2 regions of the Aquisalimonas sp. 2447 genome follow, and region 1 is predicted to be linked to the other one. Evidence: predicted binding sites of a transcription regulator. Region 1 holds the regulator's gene; the other holds the start of a gene.

Evidence for each region. Region 1 encodes sigma-54, which starts transcription at its own class of promoters, with help from an activator protein. Its sites were predicted from a motif close to TGGCANGNTNCNTGCTT; they were not measured.
Region 2: KU884_RS01200 (nitrate reductase) is a predicted target of sigma-54. The motif match lies at 4,784-4,800, and genes of this name have one in related genera.

The regions. Positions count from the first base shown of each region.
Region 1 is NZ_CP050695.1:3,085,983-3,096,468, forward strand. Features, by position in the region: gene mlaE (lipid asymmetry maintenance ABC transporter permease subunit MlaE) at 1-577, opposite strand, end outside; gene KU884_RS14600 (ABC transporter ATP-binding protein) at 577-1,413, opposite strand; gene KU884_RS14605 (sodium:calcium antiporter) at 1,563-2,510, shown strand; gene KU884_RS14610 (KpsF/GutQ family sugar-phosphate isomerase) at 2,599-3,603, shown strand; gene KU884_RS14615 (HAD family hydrolase) at 3,600-4,163, shown strand; gene lptC (LPS export ABC transporter periplasmic protein LptC) at 4,150-4,725, shown strand; gene lptA (lipopolysaccharide transport periplasmic protein LptA) at 4,709-5,245, shown strand; gene lptB (LPS export ABC transporter ATP-binding protein) at 5,242-5,967, shown strand; gene KU884_RS14635 (RNA polymerase factor sigma-54) at 6,133-7,716, shown strand; gene hpf (ribosome hibernation-promoting factor, HPF/YfiA family) at 7,769-8,107, shown strand; gene ptsN (PTS IIA-like nitrogen regulatory protein PtsN) at 8,180-8,653, shown strand; gene KU884_RS14650 (HPr kinase/phosphorylase) at 8,650-9,150, shown strand; gene rapZ (RNase adapter RapZ) at 9,143-10,012, shown strand; gene KU884_RS14660 (PTS sugar transporter subunit IIA) at 10,009-10,419, shown strand; gene KU884_RS14665 (HPr family phosphocarrier protein) at 10,424-10,486, shown strand, end outside.
Region 2 is NZ_CP050695.1:269,852-280,337, forward strand. Features, by position in the region: gene ntrB (nitrate ABC transporter permease) at 1-661, shown strand, start outside; gene KU884_RS01185 (ABC transporter ATP-binding protein) at 674-1,471, shown strand; gene nirB (nitrite reductase large subunit NirB) at 1,807-4,239, shown strand; gene nirD (nitrite reductase small subunit NirD) at 4,384-4,734, shown strand; gene KU884_RS01200 (nitrate reductase) at 4,883-7,558, shown strand; gene cobA (uroporphyrinogen-III C-methyltransferase) at 7,804-8,550, shown strand; gene KU884_RS01210 (nitrate/nitrite transporter) at 8,985-10,313, shown strand; gene KU884_RS01215 (DUF2721 domain-containing protein) at 10,317-10,486, opposite strand, start outside.

The DNA.
Region 1 (10,486 bases):
CCACCGCGTCCTGCATCTGTCCCCAGAACGCACCGGCGTCCACGCCCAGCAGGCCGACCCCGATGAGATAGGAACCGAAGATGGCAACGAAACTGAAAATCGCTGCCAGCAGCGGCATGGCCAGGAAGGCGGCCAGCAGCCGCGGCGCGATCACCCGACGCATGGGATCCACCGCCATCATCTCCATGCCGGAGAGCTGCTCGGTGCTTTTCATCAACCCGATCTCGGCGGCCAGAGCCGAACCGGCGCGACCGCCGAAGAGCAGCGCGGTGACCACCGGCCCCAGTTCGCGGACCACCGACAGCGCCACCAGCACACCCAGGGACTGGTCGGCGCCGAAGTTCACCAGGGTGGTATAGCCCTGCAACCCCAGCACCATGCCCACGAACAGGCCGGAGACGAGGATGATCACCAGGGACAGCACACCCACGGAGAACAACTGCTGCACCACCAGCCCCGGTCGCAGCACCAGGGCGGGCATCCCCGCCAGCGCCCGCAACAGGAACATGAAGCCCCGCCCCAGGCGTGCCACCGAGTGCAGGGTCACGGCCCCGATCTGCTGCAGTCCCCCGAGCATCAGCGGCCGCCACTCCCCGTTGCCCCCAGGAGGTCCTCGGCGAAATCAGCCTTGGCCGGATAATGGAACGGCACAGGCCCGTCCGGCAGACCGTGCATGAACTGACGCACCCAGGCCGAACCGGACTCATACAGCGCCTGGGGCGCCCCCGACTCGACAATACGCCCGCCGGAGAGCACATGGATCCGGTCGGCAATGCGGGCCGTTTCCGCCACGTCGTGGGAGACGATGATACTGGTCAGCCCCAGGGCATCATTGAGCCGGCGAATGAGTTCCACCAGAACACCCATGGAGATGGGATCCTGGCCGGTGAACGGTTCGTCGTACATGACCATCATCGGGTCCAGGGCGATGGCGCGGGCCAGCGCGACCCGACGCGCCATACCCCCGGAGAGCTCCGCCGGCAGCAGATCCCGGGCACCCCGCAGCCCCACCGCCTGCAGTTTCAGCAGCACCAGGTCACGCAGCACCGGCTCCGGAAGGTCCGTGTGCTCGCGCAGAGGAAAGGCGACATTCTCGAACACGGTGAGATCGGTGAGCAGCGCGCCGCTCTGGAACAGCATCCCCATGCGCCGACGCAGCCGGTACAGCTCCCGGGTGGACACGGCGTGAACATTCTCGCCATCCACGTGTACCGTGCCGTGGTCGGGCTGAAGCTGGCCCCCGATCAGCTTCAGCAGCGTGGTCTTGCCGGTGCCGCTGGGCCCCATGATGGCCGTCACCTCGCCGCGACGGATGGACAGATCCACGCCGCTGAAGATCGGGCGCTCACCGCGGGCAAAGTGCAGATCGCGCACTTCCACCAGGCTGTCAGGGGCGGCGGACGCATCAGGCATGGTTTCGGGGGTCCGGGGAGTTGTGCATGGGCGCATGATCGACGCCGGATGAGTATCGAGCAACCCCCGCGGCGAGTCAATGACCGAGCGGTCAGCGCCCACGGTTGCTACCATGGCGGCCCCGAATCGACTGCGGAGTTGTCGTGACCCTGGCCCTCGCCGTCATCACCCTGGCAATCGGCTTTCCGGTCCTCGCCTGGAGCGCGGACCGGCTGGTGGCAACCGCCTCGGTGCTGACCCTGCGTCTCGGCCTTGCGCCCCTGCTGGTGGGCCTGTTCGTGGTGGGCTTCGGCACATCGACGCCGGAGCTGCTGGTGTCGGCCCTGGCGGCGATAGAGGGAAAACCGGAGCTTGCCCTGGGCAACGCCCTGGGCTCCAACATCGCCAATGCCGGCCTGATTCTCGGGCTCACCCTGCTGTTCATTCCCCTGGGCCGGCACCGGGAGCGGGAACGCGTCACCCTGGGCCTGCTGGTACTCGCCACCTTCGGCACTCTGCTGCTGCTGGGCGACTTGCGCCTCAGCCGCGGCGAAGGCATGGCCATGCTCGGTCTGCTGCTGGCGGCGATGCCGCTCATCGCCTGGGCCAACCGAGGCAATCCCGCCGCTACCGCGGCGCCTGGCCGTGCCGGGCAACCACTGCGGGGCACGGCCCTGGGTCTGGCCGGTAGCCTGGTGCTGTTGCTGATCAGCGCCCGCGCGCTGATCTGGGGAGCAGTGACCCTGGCCGAGGCCGCAGGGGTCAGCCAGTTGGTCATCGGCCTCAGCATTGTTGCCGTGGGCACCAGCCTGCCGGAACTGGCCACGGCCATCGCGGCCGCCCGCCGGCAGGAACGCGCCCTGCTCTACGGCAACCTGATCGGTTCCAACCTGTTCAACCTGTTGGCCGTGCTCGGCGTCACCGTCCTGATTCATCCCCTGGCGGTATCTTTGCCGGTGCTTCTGCGCGACGGCGTCATCATGGCGGGCCTCACGGTACCGCTGGTGCTACTGGCGCGGGGAGCCATCGGTGGGACACGCTCCCTGGGCGCAGCCTTGCTGGTTACCTTCGCGCTGTACCAGCTCGGCCTGTTCCTGTTCGCGCAGGGGTCACCGTGATGGCCTCTGGCCATCCGCCGCGGGCGACGGTGCCCCCACCGCGGGCAACTCAGGCATAATACGGGGGTTTCCGCCAGGAGCAGCCAGCATGTGTAGCAGCGAAACCGCTTCGGCCAGCCAGGTCACCGACGAACGCCTGCAGTCCCTGGGGCGTGCCGTGCTGGAGACGGAGGCCGCGGCCATCACGGACATGCTGGCGCGGGTGGACGCGGACTTCGTCCGCGCGTGTCACCTGATGCTGGCCTGTCAGGGACGCATCGTTGTGCTGGGCATGGGCAAGTCCGGCCATATCGGCGGCAAGCTGGCGGCCACCCTGGCCAGCACCGGCTCACCCGCCTTCTTTGTCCACCCCGGCGAAGCCAGCCACGGCGATCTCGGCATGATTACCGCCCGCGACGTGGTGGTGGCGCTGTCCAACTCCGGCGAGACGGACGAGCTGATCACCATCCTGCCGCTGATCAAGCGCCTGGGCGTGCCGCTAATCGCCCTCACCGGCAAGCCCGAGTCCACACTGGCGCGGGCAGCCTCGGTGAACATCCACGTTGGCGTTGCCCAGGAAGCCTGCCCGCTCAACCTGGCACCCACGTCCAGCACCACGGCAGCACTGGCCATGGGCGACGCCCTGGCGGTGTCTTTGCTGGAGGCGCGCGGCTTTACCCGCGAGGACTTCGCCCGCTCGCACCCCGGCGGCAAGCTGGGTCGGCGACTGCTGCTGCTCATCGATGACATCATGCACAGCGGCGAGGACATTCCCGTGGTGGCACCGGACGCGCCTCTACGGGATGCCCTGGTGGAGATGTCACGCAAGGGGCTCGGCATGACCACGGTGCTGGATGACCAGCAACGGTTGCTGGGGATCTTCACCGACGGCGACCTGCGCCGCAGCCTGGACCAGGGCATCGACCTGCACAGCATCTCGGTTCGCGAAATCATGACCGCCGGGGGCCGCACCATGCGCCAGGGCAGCCTCGCAGCGGAAGCGCTGCACACCATGGAGGAGCACAAGATCAATGCGTTGCTGGTGGTGGATCAGTCGGACCGCGTGGTGGGCGCACTGAACATGCACGACCTGCTACGCGCGGGGGTGGTATGAGCGCCGGCGGCGACAGCCTGGCACCGGAGCCCACCGGCGAACTCCGGGAACAGGCGGCGGCGATCCGGTTACTGGCCCTGGACGTGGACGGCGTCCTCACGGACGGCACCGTGTTCTACAGCGAACACGGAGAGACGCTGAAGGCCTTCAACATCCTTGACGGCCTCGGCCTGCGTCTGCTTCGCGAGGGCGGTCTGGCGACCGCCATTATCAGCGCCCGGGACTCGGCACCGCTGCGGCGCCGCGCCAGCGACCTGGCCATCGACCACGTTTTTCTCGGTTGCGATAACAAGATCACCGCCTGGGACGAGCTGCTGGCGCGCACCGGTTTGTCTGCGACGGAGGCGGCATTCGTGGGCGACGACCTGATCGACCTGCCGCTGCTGCGCAGGGCGGGATTCGCGGTGGCGGTGGCCAATGCGCACCCGGCGGTGCAGCGGCGCGCCCATTACGTCACCCGGCAGGCCGGCGGCGGCGGTGCGGTGCGCGAAATCGCCGATCTGCTGCTGAGCGCCCGGGGGACTCTCCAGGAGGCCATCGCCCGGTATGCTTCCGGATAGGAAATGGACGTTCCGCGTTGTCGCCCTGATCCTTCTGGTGGCAGTGGGCTGGTGGGTGCTGGACGAGGACACGCATGATCCAGTGCCAGCGGATCCCGAGGAAATGGCGGAGCGGCCGGACTACTTCATGGAAACCTTCACGCTGAATGCCACCGGCGACGACGGGATACGCCGCTACCGCCTGGAGTCTCCGCGCATGGAGCACTTCACCGGCGAGGATGTCTGGCTGCTGGAGAGACCCGAAATCACCTACTTCGTGGACTCCGGCGCCCCCTGGCACCTGCGCGCGGAGCGCGGGCGGGCGTGGAACGATGTCGAGGACGTTCATCTACAGGGTGATGTGGCCATTCGCCGCAGCCGCACCGACGACAACCTGCCGGCGAACGTGGACACCAGCGAAGTCTTTCTGCAACCGGAACAACGCTATGCCGAAACCGACGAACACGCGGTCTACTGGCGCGAGGATGCCCGCCTGGAGGGCGTGGGCCTGCGCGCATGGCTGGACCGGGAATACCTGGAACTGCTCTCCGAGGTCCGTGGCCGTTATGAAACACCTGACTGAACGCCCTGGCGGCCTTGGCGTCGGTCTGGCGTGCGTGCTGCTGCTCGCCACTTCGGTCGCCATGGCCGAGCCCATCGACCTGGACGCGGATCAGGCGGAGATCGACAACGCCCGCGGTGTCAGCGTGTACACCGGCAACGTCGTCCTCACCCGGGGTTTCCGCCGCATCACCGGTGACCGCATGACTGTGCATCTCAGCCGCGACGACGCGGGCGATCAGGCACTGGATCACGTGGTAGTCGAGGGCGAGCCGGCCGTCTACAACCAGCAGGCCACGGAGGATCGTCGCGCCGTGGAGGCGGAGGCGCCACGCATGGAGTATCACGCCGCCGGGCCGGAGCGCATCATTCTCCTGGAAGGAGCGCGCCTGGTGCAGGGGCGCAACACCTTCTCCGGCGAACGCATCGAGTACGAGGTCGCCGCCGACGTGGTGCAGGCCCGCGGCGAGCCCGATACCGGCCGCCGCGTGCAGATCACCCTTTTCCCGGACGACGAGGACGAGGAAGGAGACGACCAGTGAGCCTGCTGCGGGCGGAGGAGCTGACCAAGGTCTACCGGCGCAAGACGGTGGTCCACGGCGCGACCATCGACGTGGCCAGCGGCGAGGTCGTCGGGTTGCTCGGACCCAACGGCGCCGGCAAGACCACCTGCTTCTACATGGTGGTGGGGTTGGTCCAGGCCGACGGTGGCCGCATCCTGCTCGACGACAACGACATCACCGACCTGCCCATGCATGTGCGCGCCAGACGCGGCGTGGGGTATCTACCCCAGGAAGCATCCATTTTCCGCAAGCTCACGGTGATGGACAACCTGTTGGCGATCCTGGAGACGCGCCCGGAACTGGACCGCAAGCAGCGTCGCGAGCGCGCCCAGGAACTGCTCGAGGAGTTCAGTGTTGCCCACCTGCACGACCAGACCGGCATCAGTCTCTCCGGGGGTGAGCGCCGCCGGGTGGAAATCGCCCGCGCCCTTGCAGCCAACCCGCGCTTCATCCTGCTGGATGAACCCTTCGCCGGTGTCGACCCCATCTCGGTGCTGGATATCCAGGCCATCATCCGCCACCTGGCGGAGCGGGACATCGGCGTCCTGATTACCGATCACAACGTGCGTGAAACCCTGGGCATCTGTCAGCGCGCCTATATCCTCGCGCAGGGAGAAGTCATTGCCAGGGGCAGTTCCGAAGAGGTCCTTGCCAACCGCAAGGTGCGCGAAGTGTACCTGGGGGAGGAGTTCCGGCTGTAGACGCGACCCGGGTCCCGCTGAGACAACATGCCGTCACGCAAGTATCGCGCCAATGTTCTAACGCGGGCCTGAGTCGGTTACGATGGGAGACATGGATAACACCAGCATTCACCGAATCCGGTCCGAGCAGCTGCCCACGACGGCGGCGGGAGACCCGCGTTGTCGATGAAACAGTCGCTACAACTCAAGCTCGGACAGCAGCTCACCATGACCCCCCAACTGCAGCAGGCCATCAAGCTGCTGCAGCTCTCCACGCTTGAGCTACGCACGGAAATCCAGCAGGCGCTGGACTCCAACCTGATGCTGGAACCCGCCGACGATCTCGACGAGTCCGACGATGCCGAACTCGACAGCAGCGGCAACGCGGACGGCGAAGACAGCCAGAACAACGCCGAAGACGGCGGCGAGCGCACGGAGGCTGCCGAGAACCGGGAGCATGCGGAGTCCACAGAGGCTGCCGCAAGCGAGGCTACCGGCGCGGAGATAACCACCGACAGCGGCGAACCGGAGCTGAGCACGGAAAACCAGCAGAGCGATATCCCCGAAGACCTGCCGCTGGACTCCGACTGGAACGACATCTACGACGGCAGCACCTCGTACAGTGCCGCCGGCAGCGACGATGAACAGCGGGAAACCTGGGAAAACCGTACCGCCGGTGACGGTGGTGGCCTCCACGAGCACCTGTTGTGGCAGGCCCAGCTCTCCCATTTCAGTGATCGCGACATGGCCATTGCCGAGGCCATCATCGACGGCGTCCGCGACGACGGTTATCTCGGCGTCAGCATCGAGGACATCTGCGCCTCGGTGTCTTCGGACGAGCCGGTGGAGGCCGATGAAGTCGAGGCGGTGCGCCACCTGATCCAGCGCTTCGACCCGGTCGGCGTGGCCTCTTTGGACCCCCGCGAGGCGCTACTGGTCCAGCTGGACCAGTTTCCCGACGACACGCCCTGGCTGAACGAAGCACGGCTGCTCGTGGACCGCCACCTGGATCTGCTCGGCAGCCGTCAGGTCAGCCAGCTGACCCGCAAACTGAAGATCAGCGAGGGCGAGCTGGGCGAGGTGCTGGCCCTGGTTCGCTCGCTTGACCCGCGCCCCGGCTCGCAGATCAGTAGCGCACCGGCTGAGTACGTCATCCCCGACGTCTATGTGCGCAAGGAGCGTGGTGCCTGGCGGGTCGAGCTCAACCCCGAAGCCGCCCCCAAGATCCGGGTGAACAGCTACTACGCCGGGCTGGTGAAGCGCGGCGACCAGGGCAGCGACAACTCCACCATGCGCCAGCACCTGCAGGAGGCCCGCTGGTTCATCAAGAGTCTACAGAGCCGCAACGAGACCCTGCTCAAGGTCGCCACCTGCATCGTCAACCACCAGCAGGAGTTCCTGGAGCACGGCGAAGAGTCCATGAAACCTCTGGTGCTGCGGGAGGTGGCCGAAGAGGTGGAAATGCACGAATCCACCATCTCGCGCATCACCACCCAGAAGTACATGTACACCCCGCGGGGCACCTTCGAGTTCAAGTATTTCTTCTCCAGCCATGTGCACACCGTCGACGGTGACGAGTGCTCGGCGACCGCCATCCGTGCGCGCATTCGCCGCCTGATCGGCGACGAGGATCCGCGCAAGCCGCTCAGCGACAGCAAACTTGCGGAGATTCTCAAAAACGAGGGAATCGATGTGGCGCGACGGACCGTAGCCAAGTATCGTGAATCCATGTCCATTGCCTCGTCCAACGACAGGAAACGCATCGCCTGAGCTCCGGGATGCACGATATCCCGGCCCGAGCGGGCGCCATCAAGGAGGCCTTATGCAGATAGACGTCACCGGGCACCACATCGATCTCACCGACGCCCTGCGGGATTACGTGCAAGCGAAGATGGACAAACTGGAACGCCATTTCGACAATGTCGTGGATGTCCACGTCATCCTGACCGTGGAGAAGCTCGTCCAGAAGGCCGAGGCCACCATGAAGCTCAGTGGCGCCAAGCTGTACGCTGACGCCAGCGCCCAGGACATGTACGCTGCCATTGACGGTCTGGTGGAGAAGCTCGACCGCCAGGTGAAGAAGCACAAGGAAAAGGTCACCGATCACCGCCGCAACGAAGGGGCTCAGGCCAAGGCGGCGGGTGAAGGCGACGAGGACTGACACCCTGCGCCGGTGGCCTTTCCGGCCACCGGCGATAACGGACGCCGCAGCCATGACCCTGCGTGGAACAGCATGATCAAGATTGCCGACCTGATCACTCCGGACCGTGTCGCCTGTGACGTCGACGTCACCAGCAAGAAGCGCGGGCTTGAAGTCCTCAGTGACCTCGTTGCCGCCTCCGACCCCGCGCTGTCCGCTCAGACCATTTTCGACAAGCTCATCAACCGCGAGAAACTCGGCAGCACCGGTCTCGGGCACGGTGTTGCCCTGCCCCATGCGCGCATGGACGGCAACGAAGCGGCGGCAGCGGCATTCATCCGCACCGGCGATGCCATCGACTTCGACGCCTTCGATGGTGAACCGGTGGATCTCCTGTTCGCCCTTGTGGTGCCGGAGCACTTCACCGACGAACACCTGCAGATCCTGGCGCGGCTGGCGGAAATGTTCAGCGACGCGTCGTTCTGCAACCGGCTTCGGAATGCACCCGACGCCCAGGCCCTGTTCCAGTTGCTCACGGAGTGGGAGTCGGGCGCAGGACAGGCATGACCCGCACCGGGAACACCACCACCATTCCGGGCGTGCTGGTCGCCATCCATGGGGACGGCATCCTGCTGCAGGGCGACAGCGGCATCGGCAAGAGCGAACTGGCTCTGCAACTGCTGGACCGCGGCCACCAGCTGGTGGCGGACGACAGCGTCACCGTGGCCGTTCGCAACGGTGTCCTTAGCGGCCATGCACCGAGCAGCCTGGCGGGGATGCTGGAGATCCGCGGCCTGGGCCCCTGCCCGGCGGACGTTCTGTTCGGGCACAATGCCATCCGCCCGTCGGCGGCGATCACCCTGGTGGTCGGTCTCTGCCGACCCAAGGACTGGCTGGACTGGCCCCGGCTCGCCCCCGTCCGTGACGCCATCACCCTGGCCGGCATCCTGGTCCCCCGGGTCCGGCTGCCGGTGGCACCGGAACGGCCTCTGGCGCTGGTGGTCGAGGCCCTGGCCCGACTGCATGGCAGCGGCCATCTGCAGAGCGAGACCGAGCATGCATGAGCAGACACGCCTGATCATCGTCAGCGGCCTCTCGGGCTCAGGCAAGACCGTGGCGCTGCATACGCTGGAAGACAACGGCTGCTACTGCATCGACAACCTCCCCGTGACCATGCTCGCCGCCTTCGGCGACCATGTCACCAGCCTGGCACCGGAGGCTCTGGGCCATTACGCTGTGGGCGTTGACGCCCGCAACCGCATGAACGATCTGGAAGCGTTTCCGGAGATCCTTGCGAAGCTGAAGCGGGTCACCGGCATCCAGCCGGAGATCCTGTTCCTCACCGCCGACGAGAGCACGCTGATCAAGCGCTTCTCCGAGACCCGGCGCCGGCACCCGCTGAGCAGCGGTGACGTCCCCCTTGCCGACGCCATTGCCCGGGAGCGCGCCCTGCTGGTGCCGATTCAGTCGCAGGCGGATCTGGTCATCGACACCACGGAGACGACCCTGCATCAGCTCCGGGATCTGGTGCGCCAGCGGCTCACCCGCAACTCGCGCAAGCTGTCGTTGCTGTTCCAGTCCTTCGGCTTCAAGCACGGCGCCCCCACCGATGCGGATTTCGTCTTCGACGCCCGGGTCCTGCCCAATCCGCACTGGGAACCGGCGCTGCGCGCCCTGACCGGTCAGGACGAACCGGTGGCGCGGTACTTGTCCTCCCACGAGAGTGTGGAGACCATGTACACCGATATCCGCGATTTTCTCGACCGCTGGGTCCCGGCATTCAAGGTCGAGAACCGGAGTTACCTGACGGTGGCCATCGGCTGCACCGGAGGGCAGCATCGTTCGGTCTACCTGTGCGACCGGCTTGCCAGCCATTTCGACGACGGCACACAGGACGTGAGCGTACGACACAGGGAGCTTTCATGAGCGTCAGCATTCTGCTGGTCACTCACAACCGGATTGGTCACGAACTCCTGGAAACGGCCCGGGAGACGCTGGGATTCTGCCCGGTGCAGACACGCACCCTGGAAGTCACTCCCGACGGCGAGCCCGCCGAGCTGATCGAGCGGGCCATGGACCTGGTGGGACTCCTTGATGACGGCGACGGCGTGCTGGTGCTCACCGACTGCTACGGTTCCACGCCCAGCAACGTGTGCTCGCAGCTGGCCCGGGATCACCGCATCGTCGTCATTGCCGGGGTCAATCTGCCCATGCTGCTGCGGGTGTTCAACTACCCGGGGCTGACCCTGCCGGAACTGGCGGACAAGGCCCGCACTGGTGGCCGCGACGGCGTGATTCTCGTGGAGACGTTCCACGCCACAAGGGAGTGCTGACGGCGTGGCTCAACGGGATGTCACCATCATCAACAAGCTCGGCCTGCACGCCCGGGCCGCGGCGAAG
Region 2 (10,486 bases), 1.2 Mb from region 1:
CACCTGGGAAGAGGCGAAGTATCTGTTCGCCGAGCCCTTCCACCAGCACGGGCCCAACGACATGGGCATCGGCTGGCAGGTGACCTACTCCCTGGGGCGGGTGCTGGCCGGCTTCGGCCTGGCCATGCTGGTGGCCATTCCCATGGGCTTTCTCATGGGCATGAGCCGCAACTGCAACCGGGCCTGGCAGCCGCTGGTGCAGATCCTGCGACCGGTCAGTCCGTTGGCGTGGCTGCCCATCGGCCTGCTGGTGTTCGAGTCCTCCAACCCGTCGGCGATCTTCGTGATCTTCATCACCTGCATATGGCCGACCATGATCAACACCGCCGCCGGCGTGCGCGCCATCCCCGAGGACTACATGAACGTCGCCCGGGTGCTGCGCCTCAACGGCTGGGAGATCATGCGGCGGATCCTGCTGCCGGCAACGCTTCCGCACATCATCACCGGCATGCGCCTGTCCCTTGGCATCGCCTGGATGGTGATCGTGGCCGCCGAGATGCTCACCGGCGGTGTCGGCATCGGCTATTTCATCTGGGCCGAGTGGAACAACCTGCTGGTGGAGTCGATCATCGTCTCCATCATCGTCATCGGCATTGTCGGCATCCTCATGGAGTCCGGCATGAATCTACTTCAGCGTGTTCTGGACTACCGCCAGGCCTGAGGAGGCACCGTCATGAACAACTTCCTGACCATCGAGAATGTCGGCATTGAGTTCGATACCCGCAGCGGTCCCTTCCGTGCCCTGGAGAACGTCAGTCTGGGCGTGGACGAAGGCGAGTTCGTGTCGCTGATCGGGCACTCGGGCTGCGGCAAGTCCACGGTGCTGAACATCGTTGCCGGCCTGCTGGAGCCCACCGAGGGCGGCGTGATCCTGGAGGGCAAGGAGGTCAACCGCCCGGGCCCGGACCGTGCGGTGATTTTCCAGAATCACAGCCTGCTGCCCTGGCTGACCGTCTACGACAACGTGCGCCTGGCCGTGGACAAGGTCTGTTCCGGAACACGCAGCAAGGCGGAGCGGGACGAGTGGACCCGGGAGAACCTGGCGCTGGTGCACATGGAAGAGGCCATGCACAAGCGTCCCTTCGAGATCTCCGGCGGCATGAAGCAGCGCGTGGGCATCGCCCGGGCGCTGGCCATGGAGCCCCGCGTACTGCTCATGGATGAGCCGTTCGGCGCCCTGGATGCGCTGACCCGCGCCCATCTGCAGGACTCGCTCATGGAGATTCATGCCCGCCGCGGCAATACCGTCATCATGATCACCCATGACGTCGATGAAGCCGTGCTGCTCTCCGACCGCATCGTGATGATGACCAATGGCCCGGCGGCCACCATTGGGGAGGTGCTCCCGGTGGAGCTGGAGCGCCCGCGGGCTCGCCTTGAGGTGGCCGATCAACCGGTCTACACCGCTGCGCGGAAGTCGGTTCTCCGGTTTCTGTACGAGCGCCACGGTCGACCGGCCGACGCGGCATGAATGGTCCCACGGTGGACGGCCCGAACCGTCCCCGCCGACGACACCGTTCATGCCCTGTGCTGATGCAATGTCGTATCGCACTGCACCATCACGGAGCAGGACGCGGCGTCCGGCGCTTAACTGATGGGCCGTAAGTTCTCGTGATCGCGGGAAAATGCCTGGTTTGCCAGGCCTGGCACGATTTCTGAAAGCCTATTGGTAAGCAATGCGGTCAATGGCGACCGCACCATGGACAACGGCGTTCACGATCGCTCGGCCCTGACAGGGCTGGCGATTGTGAGCGCCTTTTTTTTGGTGCCTCAGTGGCACGACCGGGTTTCCGGAGGGAGGACGACATGAAAGAGAAACTGGTGCTGGTCGGAAACGGCATGGCGGGCATGAAGGTCATCGAGGAACTGCAGACCATTGCCCCGGACAAGTACGACATCACCGTGTTCGGCGCCGAGCCCTACGGCAACTACAACCGCATCATGCTCTCGCCGCTGCTGGCCGGGGAGAAATCCCTGGACGACATCATGCTCAACAGCGAGGACTGGTACGACGCGCACGGGGTCACCTTCCATAAGGGCAAGGAAATCATCGAAGTGGATCGCATCGGCAAGCGCGTTTTCGCTGCCGACGGCACCGTCGAGTCCTACGATCGCCTGCTGCTGGGGACCGGCTCCCACCCGGTGGTCATCCCGGTTCCGGGGCGTGATCATCCCGACGTGGTGACCTACCGGGACGTCAAGGACGTGGACAGCATGCTGGCCGCCAGCCGCAAGCACCGCAAGGCGGTGGTGATCGGCGGCGGGCTGCTTGGTCTGGAGGCCGCCTACGGGCTCATGCAGCAGGGCATGGACGTAACGGTGGTGCACCTCATGCCGTGGCTGATGGAGCGTCAGCTCGACCAGACCGCCGGCAACTACCTGCAGCAGTCCCTGGAAGAGCGGGGCATGAAGTTCCGCATGGAGGCCCAGACCAGTGAGATCGTTGCCGACGAGAACGGCATCGAGAAAGTGTGCTTCAAGGAGGGCCCGGAAGAGGACGCCGACCTGGTGGTCATGGCCGTGGGCATCAAGCCGAACAAGGAACTCGCCGAGAAGGCCGGCCTTTACTGTGACCGCGGCGTTGTGGTGTCCGACACCATGCAGACCTTCGACCCCAGCATCTACGCCGTGGGCGAGTGCGTGCAGCACCGCGGTGTCTGTTACGGCCTGGTGGCTCCCCTTTTCGAGCAGGCCCGGGTGTGCGCGAACCACCTGGCGGGCTACGGCTTCCGGCTGTACCAGGGATCGGTGACCTCCACCAAGCTCAAGGTCACCGGGGTCGATCTCTACTCCGCCGGCGAGTTCCAGGATGCCGACGGCGTGGAGAACATCGTCTATCAGGACCCGGCCGCCGGGGTCTACAAGAAGATCTGCGTCAAGGACGACCGCATCGTCGGCACCGTGCTCTACGGCGACACCGGTGACGGCACCTGGTATTTCCAGCTGCTGCGCGACGGGACCTCCGTCGCCGACTTTCGCGACAGCCTGCTGTTCGGCCAGGCGCATCTGGGCGACTCCGGGCATGGTGGCGTCAATCAGGTGGCCAATCTGGCCGACGAAGCCCAGATTTGCGACTGCAATGGCGTGTGCAAGGGCGACATCGTCCAGGCCATCACCAAGGAGGGGCTGTTCACCCTGGATGACGTGAAGTCCCATACCAAGGCGGCCGCCTCCTGCGGCTCCTGCAGCGGACTGGTGGAACAGCTCCTGGCCGCCACCATGGGCGGTGACTACGAGGCCGGCAAGGCCAAGCCCATGTGTGGCTGCACCGACATGAGTCACGACCAGGTGCGCGAGGCCATCCGCACCGAGGGGCTGACCACCTTGCGCCAGGTGTTCGACAACCTGGCCTGGAAGACCGACGACGGCTGCGAGAAGTGCCGCCCGGCGCTGAACTACTACCTCATCTCCACCTGGCCGGATGACGCCGAGGACGACTCCCAGGCACGCTTCGTCAACGAGCGCATGCACGCCAACATCCAGAAGGACGGCACCTTCTCCGTGGTACCCCGCATCTGGGGCGGCGTTACCACGCCCCAGCAGCTGCGCTCTATCGCCGAGGTCGCGGAGAAGTACGAGGTGCCCACGGTGAAGATCACCGGCGGCCAGCGTATCGACCTGCTGGGGGTGAAAAAGGAGCAGCTCCCCGGCGTCTGGGGCGATCTCTCCGACGCCGGCTTCGTCTCCGGCCACGCCTACGGCAAGGCGCTGCGCACGGTAAAGACCTGTGTCGGTTCCGAGTGGTGCCGCTTCGGCACCCAGGACTCCACCACCTGCGGCATCGAGCTGGAGGAGATGACCTGGGGCACCTGGACGCCGCACAAGTTCAAGATGGCCGTCTCCGGCTGCCCGCGCAACTGCGCCGAGGCCAGCATCAAGGACTTCGGCGTGGTCGCCATCGAATCGGGCTGGGAGCTGCACGTGGGCGGCAATGGCGGCGTCAAGATCCGCGCCACCGACGTGCTCTGTCGCGTGGAGACCATGGAGGAGGTCAAGGAGTACGCCGCCGCCTTCCTGCAGCTCTATCGCGAGGAGGCCCGCTACCTGGAGCGCACCGCGCCGTGGATCGAGCGGGTGGGCCTCAGCTACGTAAAGGACCGGGTGGTGGAGGACGCCGAGGGTCGCAAGACCCTGGCGGAGCGCTTCGACGCCTCCCAGAAGCAGGCCCAGGAGGACCCCTGGAAGTTCTACAGCAAGAACCACCAGGAGAAGTTCGAGCCGTTGAGGAAGGCGGGGTAGGCCGCGGTCGGAATCGCGACTGACGTCGCTCCCACGGTGAGGCCTTTCCCGGTGCCTTCCCAAGGGCACCGTGGGAGCGACGTCAGTCGCGACAGCTGCCTGCCTCGCCGGTACCAGAACACGCAATACAGCACAGGTGAATCCATGACTGCACAAGCTCAACCCACTGCCGAGACAGCCCAATGGCTCCCTGTCGGCCGCCTGGATGACATTCCTCGCCTCGGCGCCCGGGTGGTGGAAACCGCCCACGGCCCCGTGGCCGTGTTCCGCAACGGGTCCGACGAGGTCTTCGCCCTGCTGGACCGCTGCCCCCACCAGGGCGGCCCGCTGTCCGAGGGGCAGGTCCACGGCCGGCTGGTCACCTGTCCCCTGCACCAGTGGAACATCCACATGGACAAGGGCGAGGCCAAGGCCCCGGATGTGGGCTGTGTGCCCCGCTTCGAGGTCCGCAACGACGATGGCGATCTGTATCTGAACCCTGAGCCCGTGACCTGAGGCCCCGGGACCGTCGCGACTAACGTCGCTCCCACGGCGGCTCTCGGGAGGGCATCGAGCATGCCTCCCGGTGGGAGCGACGTGAGTCGCGATTCCACGCAGCCGCCCCATGCCAGCTCGGACGCGCGCAGCGCGAAGAGGTGTCACCATGCACGACCAACACTCGCAAACGATCCGCACGACCTGCCCCTACTGTGGTGTCGGCTGCGGCATCCTGGCATCGCGCGACGTCGATGGCACCGCGAAGATTCAGGGCGACCCGGAGCACCCGGCCAATTACGGCCGCCTGTGCTCCAAGGGGGCTGCTCTGGGCGAGACCGTGGATCTGGAGGGCCGGTTGCTGCACCCGGTGGTGCACGGCGAACGGTCCGACTGGGATACAGCCCTGGACACGGTGGCCGACGGCCTCCGCCGGATCATCGCCGAGCACGGACCGGAGGCCGTGGCGTTCTATGGCTCTGGACAGATGCTCACCGAGGACTACTACGTCTCCAATAAGCTGTTCAAGGGCTTCATCGGCACGCCGCACGTGGACACCAACTCGCGGCTGTGCATGGCCTCGGCGGTGGCGGGGCACAAGCGCGCCTTCGGTGCCGACACGGTGGCCGGCAATTACGAGGACCTGGAACAGGCCGAATTGCTGGTCCTGACGGGTTCCAACCTGGCCTGGTGCCACCCGGTGCTCTACCAGCGGGTGAAGGCGGCAAAGGCGGACAACCCCGACATGCGGGTGGTGGTCATCGATCCGCGGCGCACGGACACCTGCGAGATTGCCGACCTCCACCTGCCGCTGGCGCCGGGAACCGACGTCTGGCTTTGGAACGGGCTGCTGCACCACCTGGCCCGGGACGGTCAGGTGGACTACGCCTTTCTCGAGCAGCATACCGAGGGCTTTGGTCAGGCCATCGAAATGGCGCGCAGTGGCGGTTCCGTTCCTGACGTCGCCGCCCAGTGCGACCTCCCGGAAGGCGATGTGATGCAGTTCTTCCGCCTGTTCACGCGCACCGACAAGACCGTCTCCCTGTTCTCCCAGGGGGTGAACCAGTCCAGTGCCGGCACCGACAAGGTCAACGCCATAATCAACTGCCACCTGCTCACGGGCCGTATCGGTCGACCGGGCACGGGGCCGTTCTCCATCACCGGCCAGCCCAACGCCATGGGTGGTCGCGAGGTCGGCGGGCTGGCCAACCAGCTTGCCGCACACATGGACTTTGCCCCCGAGGATGTGGACCGGGTGCGCCGCTTCTGGGATGCACCGAAGCTGGTGACCGGCCCCGGTGACAAGGCCGTTGACCTGTTCCAGGCCATCGCCCGCGGCGAGATCAAGGCTGTCTGGATCATGTCCACCAACCCGGTGGTGAGCCTCCCGGACGCGGACAGGATGCGTGATGCGTTGAGGGACTGCGAACTGGTGGTGGTCTCCGAGGCCATGGCGCACACGGACACCACCGAAGTCGCCGACGTCCTGTTGCCGGCGCTGGCATGGGGCGAGAAGGACGGCACGGTCACCAACTCCGAGCGGCGCATCTCCCGCCAGCGCCCGTTCCTGCCCGCACCCGGCGAGGCACGGGCGGACTGGCAGGCCCTGTGCGCCGTCGCCGAGCGCCTGGGCTTCGGCGATGCATTCGCCTACACCGGGCCGCACCAGATCTTCGACGAGCACGCGCGGTTGTCCGCCTTCGAGAACGACGGCCGGCGCGATTTCGACATCGGCGGCCTGGTCGGCATGGACCGCGCGGCCTATGACGCCATGCCGCCGCGGCAGTGGCCGGTGCGCGCCGACGGCGCCGATACCTCGCGGTTGTTCGCCGACGGCCGCTATTACACCGAATCCGGACGCGCCCGGTTCGTGCCGGTGGAGCCCCGCGCCCCGGTGAATCGCCCCGACCCGCAGTTCCCGCTGGTGCTGAATACCGGCCGGGTGCGGGATCACTGGCACACCATGACCCGCACCGGCAAGGCGGCGCGTTTGTCCGCCCACGCGGTGGAGCCCTTCGTCCAGGTGCACCCCGAGGATGCGCGGGTTTTCGGGCTGGAGCAGGGCGGTCTGGCCCGGGTCGGTAGCCAGTGGGGCCATTTCCTCGGTCGTGTGGTCCTGGATGAAGGCCAGCGCCGCGGCAACCTCTTCGTGCCCATGCACTGGAACGCGCAATATGCGTCCCAGGGGTGCGCCGACGCCGTGGTCAATCCGGAAACCGATCCCCTGTCCGGCGAGCCGGAGTTCAAGCATACGCCGGTGGCCGTGGCTCCGGCCAATGCGGCGTGGCATGGCTTCATGCTGCTGCGCGAGACTCCCGGGGCGCACCCGGGTTGCGCCTGGTGGGCATTCGCGCGGGGCGGTTCATTCGTGCGCTACGAGCTCGCGGGTAACGACGCCCCGGATACGCTGCCGGCGGTGGCCAGGGAGCTGCTTGGCAACAGCGGCGACTGGGTGGAGTTCGAGGATGCCGCCCGTGGCGCCTACCGCGCGGCCTGGATCGCCGACGGCCGGCTCATGGGGTGCCTGTTCATGGGGCCCCTGGAAACCCTGCCCGGACGCCACTGGCTTGCGAGTCTTTTCGACGAACCGACGTTGTCGTCCGCCGACCGCATGGCCTTGCTGTCCGGCCGTCCGCCGGCCGGGGTGCCGGATGCGGGCCGGACTGTCTGCTCCTGTTTCGGAGTCGGCGAGAACACCATCATCGATGCCATAACGGCCGGCGCCACGGCGTCGAACGCCGTCACCGCCGCCTGTCAGGCTGGCGGCAATTGCGGAAGCTGTCTGCCCGAGATCCAGAACCTGATCGTGCAACACGCGCCGGCGGCCAACCGGAGGACCGCGTGATGCTGGGCCATCTGGTGCGGGCTCTGCATCCGTCGCGGCTGGCGCCGCTCCTACAGCGCGCGAGCCAGGCCGGTGCCGCCGGTAGGAGCGGCGCAACCCGCGACCTGCACGAGAGATCAACGCCACCGGAACGTGGGAGGGGCTTCAGCCCCGACAAGGAACGGTGTCGTTCCGGTGGCCCTTGTAGGAGCGGCGCAAGCCGCGACACCCGGCGAGCCACGACCGGGTCCGGCCGCGTCTACCTCGTGGGCGCCGGCCCCGGCGATCCGGAACTCCTCACCCGCAAGGCCGAGCGGGTGCTCCGCGAGGCGGATGTCATCCTGCACGACCGCCTGGTGTCGCCGGCGATCCTGGCCCTGGCCGGGCCCGGACCGGCGCGCGTCTACGCCGGCAAGAAATGCGGTGATCACCACGTGCCCCAGGGGCGGACCGAGGAGTTGCTGATCCGCTACGCCCGTCAGGGGCTCACTGTGGTACGGCTCAAGGGCGGGGATCCGTTCATCTTCGGTCGTGGCGGCGAGGAACAGGATGCGCTCCGCGCCGCCGGGATCCCCTGCGAGGTTGTTCCCGGCGTGACGGCGGCCCTGGGTTGTGCCGCAGCCACCGGCATTCCCCTCACCCATCGGGACTACGCCCGTTCGGTGCTGTTCATCACCGGTCACGACCGCGACGGCCGCAGCCCGGACGACTGGTCGACCCTGACCCGCCGAGACCGGACGCTGGTGGTGTACATGGGGCTGCAGCCGCTGGCGGACTTCTGCGCCGGTCTGCGGGCCAACGGGCTGCCGGACGACTGGCCCGTGGCGGTGATCGCCGAGGGCACCACCAGGCAGCAGCGTGTCGTGCGGGGCACCTTGCGTGACATCGCTGACCGGGCCGCCGGTGCTGGCCTGCCAAGCCCGGCGCTCACCCTTATCGGTCGGGTGGTGGCGGCCGCCGATGACTGCGCCCTGAAGCGGACGGCGGCGGCGATTGCCCCCGCCGTCGACTGAACGCCCCTGCGCCATCCCGTCCCTCCGGTCCGATGCTCGTCCGCACCACCGGCCCGCGGTGTGGCGACGGCAACTGCAGGTGCGCCACGCTGATGCGGGGCGCCTGCACTGGTCGATTCTTGATGGCTGGGGGGCTGCCCCAGGGGGGTGCAGACGAGCGTTGCACTGCTCTGCCGCGGTGCAATATCGGCTTTTCCGGCATCTCGAGCCTGGACTGGGCAGGCCCTTGGCGGTCGCGCGTCTGCCGGGCGAGAGATTGCAGTGACGCCGGTTTCAGGGGTGGAGCCGAGAACCGGACAGCTATCTGGCACCGGGTTTGCAACCCCATTGTTGATCGCTGCCAATGCTGGCGGCACGAACAGGCACAGGCGCCTGCGCAGCATCCCTGGAGAGGGAGTGCCGCGCAGGCGCTTTTTTTTTGTGGAGACGAAGCAATGACCATGGCAGCACGTATTCGGGGGAGTCGCCTGGCGACCTTGATCGTTACCTCGTTCGGTTTCTTCATGGGGATATCAGGCATCGCGCTGTTCGGCCCCACCGCCGCCCAGTTGCGTGAACCCATGGAGCTGACCGCCACCCAGGTGGGCTGGCTGGTGGCCATGCCAGCCCTCAGTGGCGCCCTCATCCGGGTGATGTTCGGCGCCTGGGCGGATGCCACCGGCGGCAAGAAGCCGTTTCTCGCCCTGCTCGGCATCATGCTGGCGGCCATGGCCGTGCTGGTGTGGCTGCTGTTCGCCTATTATCCGGACAACATGGGCCCCGCCTTCTTCCCGTTGCTGCTCCTGCTGGGGGCCGTGATCGGTTTCGGCGTGGACGTCTTCTCCGTGGGTATTCCCATGAACGCCTACTGGAACCCCATGCGCAAGCAGGGAACGGCACTGGGCGTCTTCGCCGGCTTCGGCAATGCCGGCGCCGGCGCCTTTACGCTGCTGGTGCCGTTCATGGTGGCCGCGCTCACGCTGCCGGGAGCTTACCTGGTCTGGATCGCCCTGGTGGGGCTGGCCTTCGTTCTTGTTGCGCTGTTCGCCCAGAATGCCCCGTACTTCCAGCTGCGCGCCGATCACGGTCTGGATCAGGCCGAGGCGGAACGCGTGGCCGGTGAGCTCGGTCAGGAGGCCTTCCCGCGGGGCAGCATGTTCCCGGCGCTCATGGAGGCGGCACGCGCCTGGCGCACATGGGCCCTGGTCAGCACCTATTTCGTCTCCTTCGGCGGGTTCCTGGCGCTGACTGCATGGCTGCCCACCTACTGGTACACCTTCCACGAGTTGCCCATTACCACTGCGGGGGTACTGGCCGCCGTGTTCGGGATTCTTACCGGGCTGATCCGGGTCCCCGGCGGCCTGCTCGCGGACCGCATCGGCGGCGAGCCGGCCAATATGCTGGCCTTCAGCGCTGCCCTGGCCGGCGCCCTGCTGCTCACTTTCACCGGCACCGTTGCGGTTGCCTTCCTCGGCACCCTGCTGATTGCGTTCGGGTTCGGCGTGGCGAATGCCGCCCAGTTCAGTCTGGTGCCGGTCTATCTGCCCTGTGCCATCGGTGGGGCTGCGGGCTGGATCGGGGGGCTCGGCGGTTTCGGCGGCACACTGCTGCCCCCGGTGATGGGTGCGTTCGCGGACTGGGGCGGGCACGGCGGCTATGCCACCGGTTTCGTTGTCTTCGCCGGCCTGTGCGTGTTCAGTCTGGCGGTGATCACGCTGCTGCGTCTGACCCGGCCGGATGCGGCCGACGAGCTGGTTGCCGCAGAGCCTGCAGCAGCCAGCTGACTGTCAGGGAGCGGACGGAGGATCGCGTTCCGCCCGCTCCCGGGTTTCCGGTGCGGTGCCGTCCCGCATGCCGCTGAGCTGGATGTTCAACGCCTCCACGGAGATCTGTATCTCGCGCAGGGATAGCGCCAGGGAGAGCAGCATCAACAGCAAGCTGATGACGAACAGCGCCA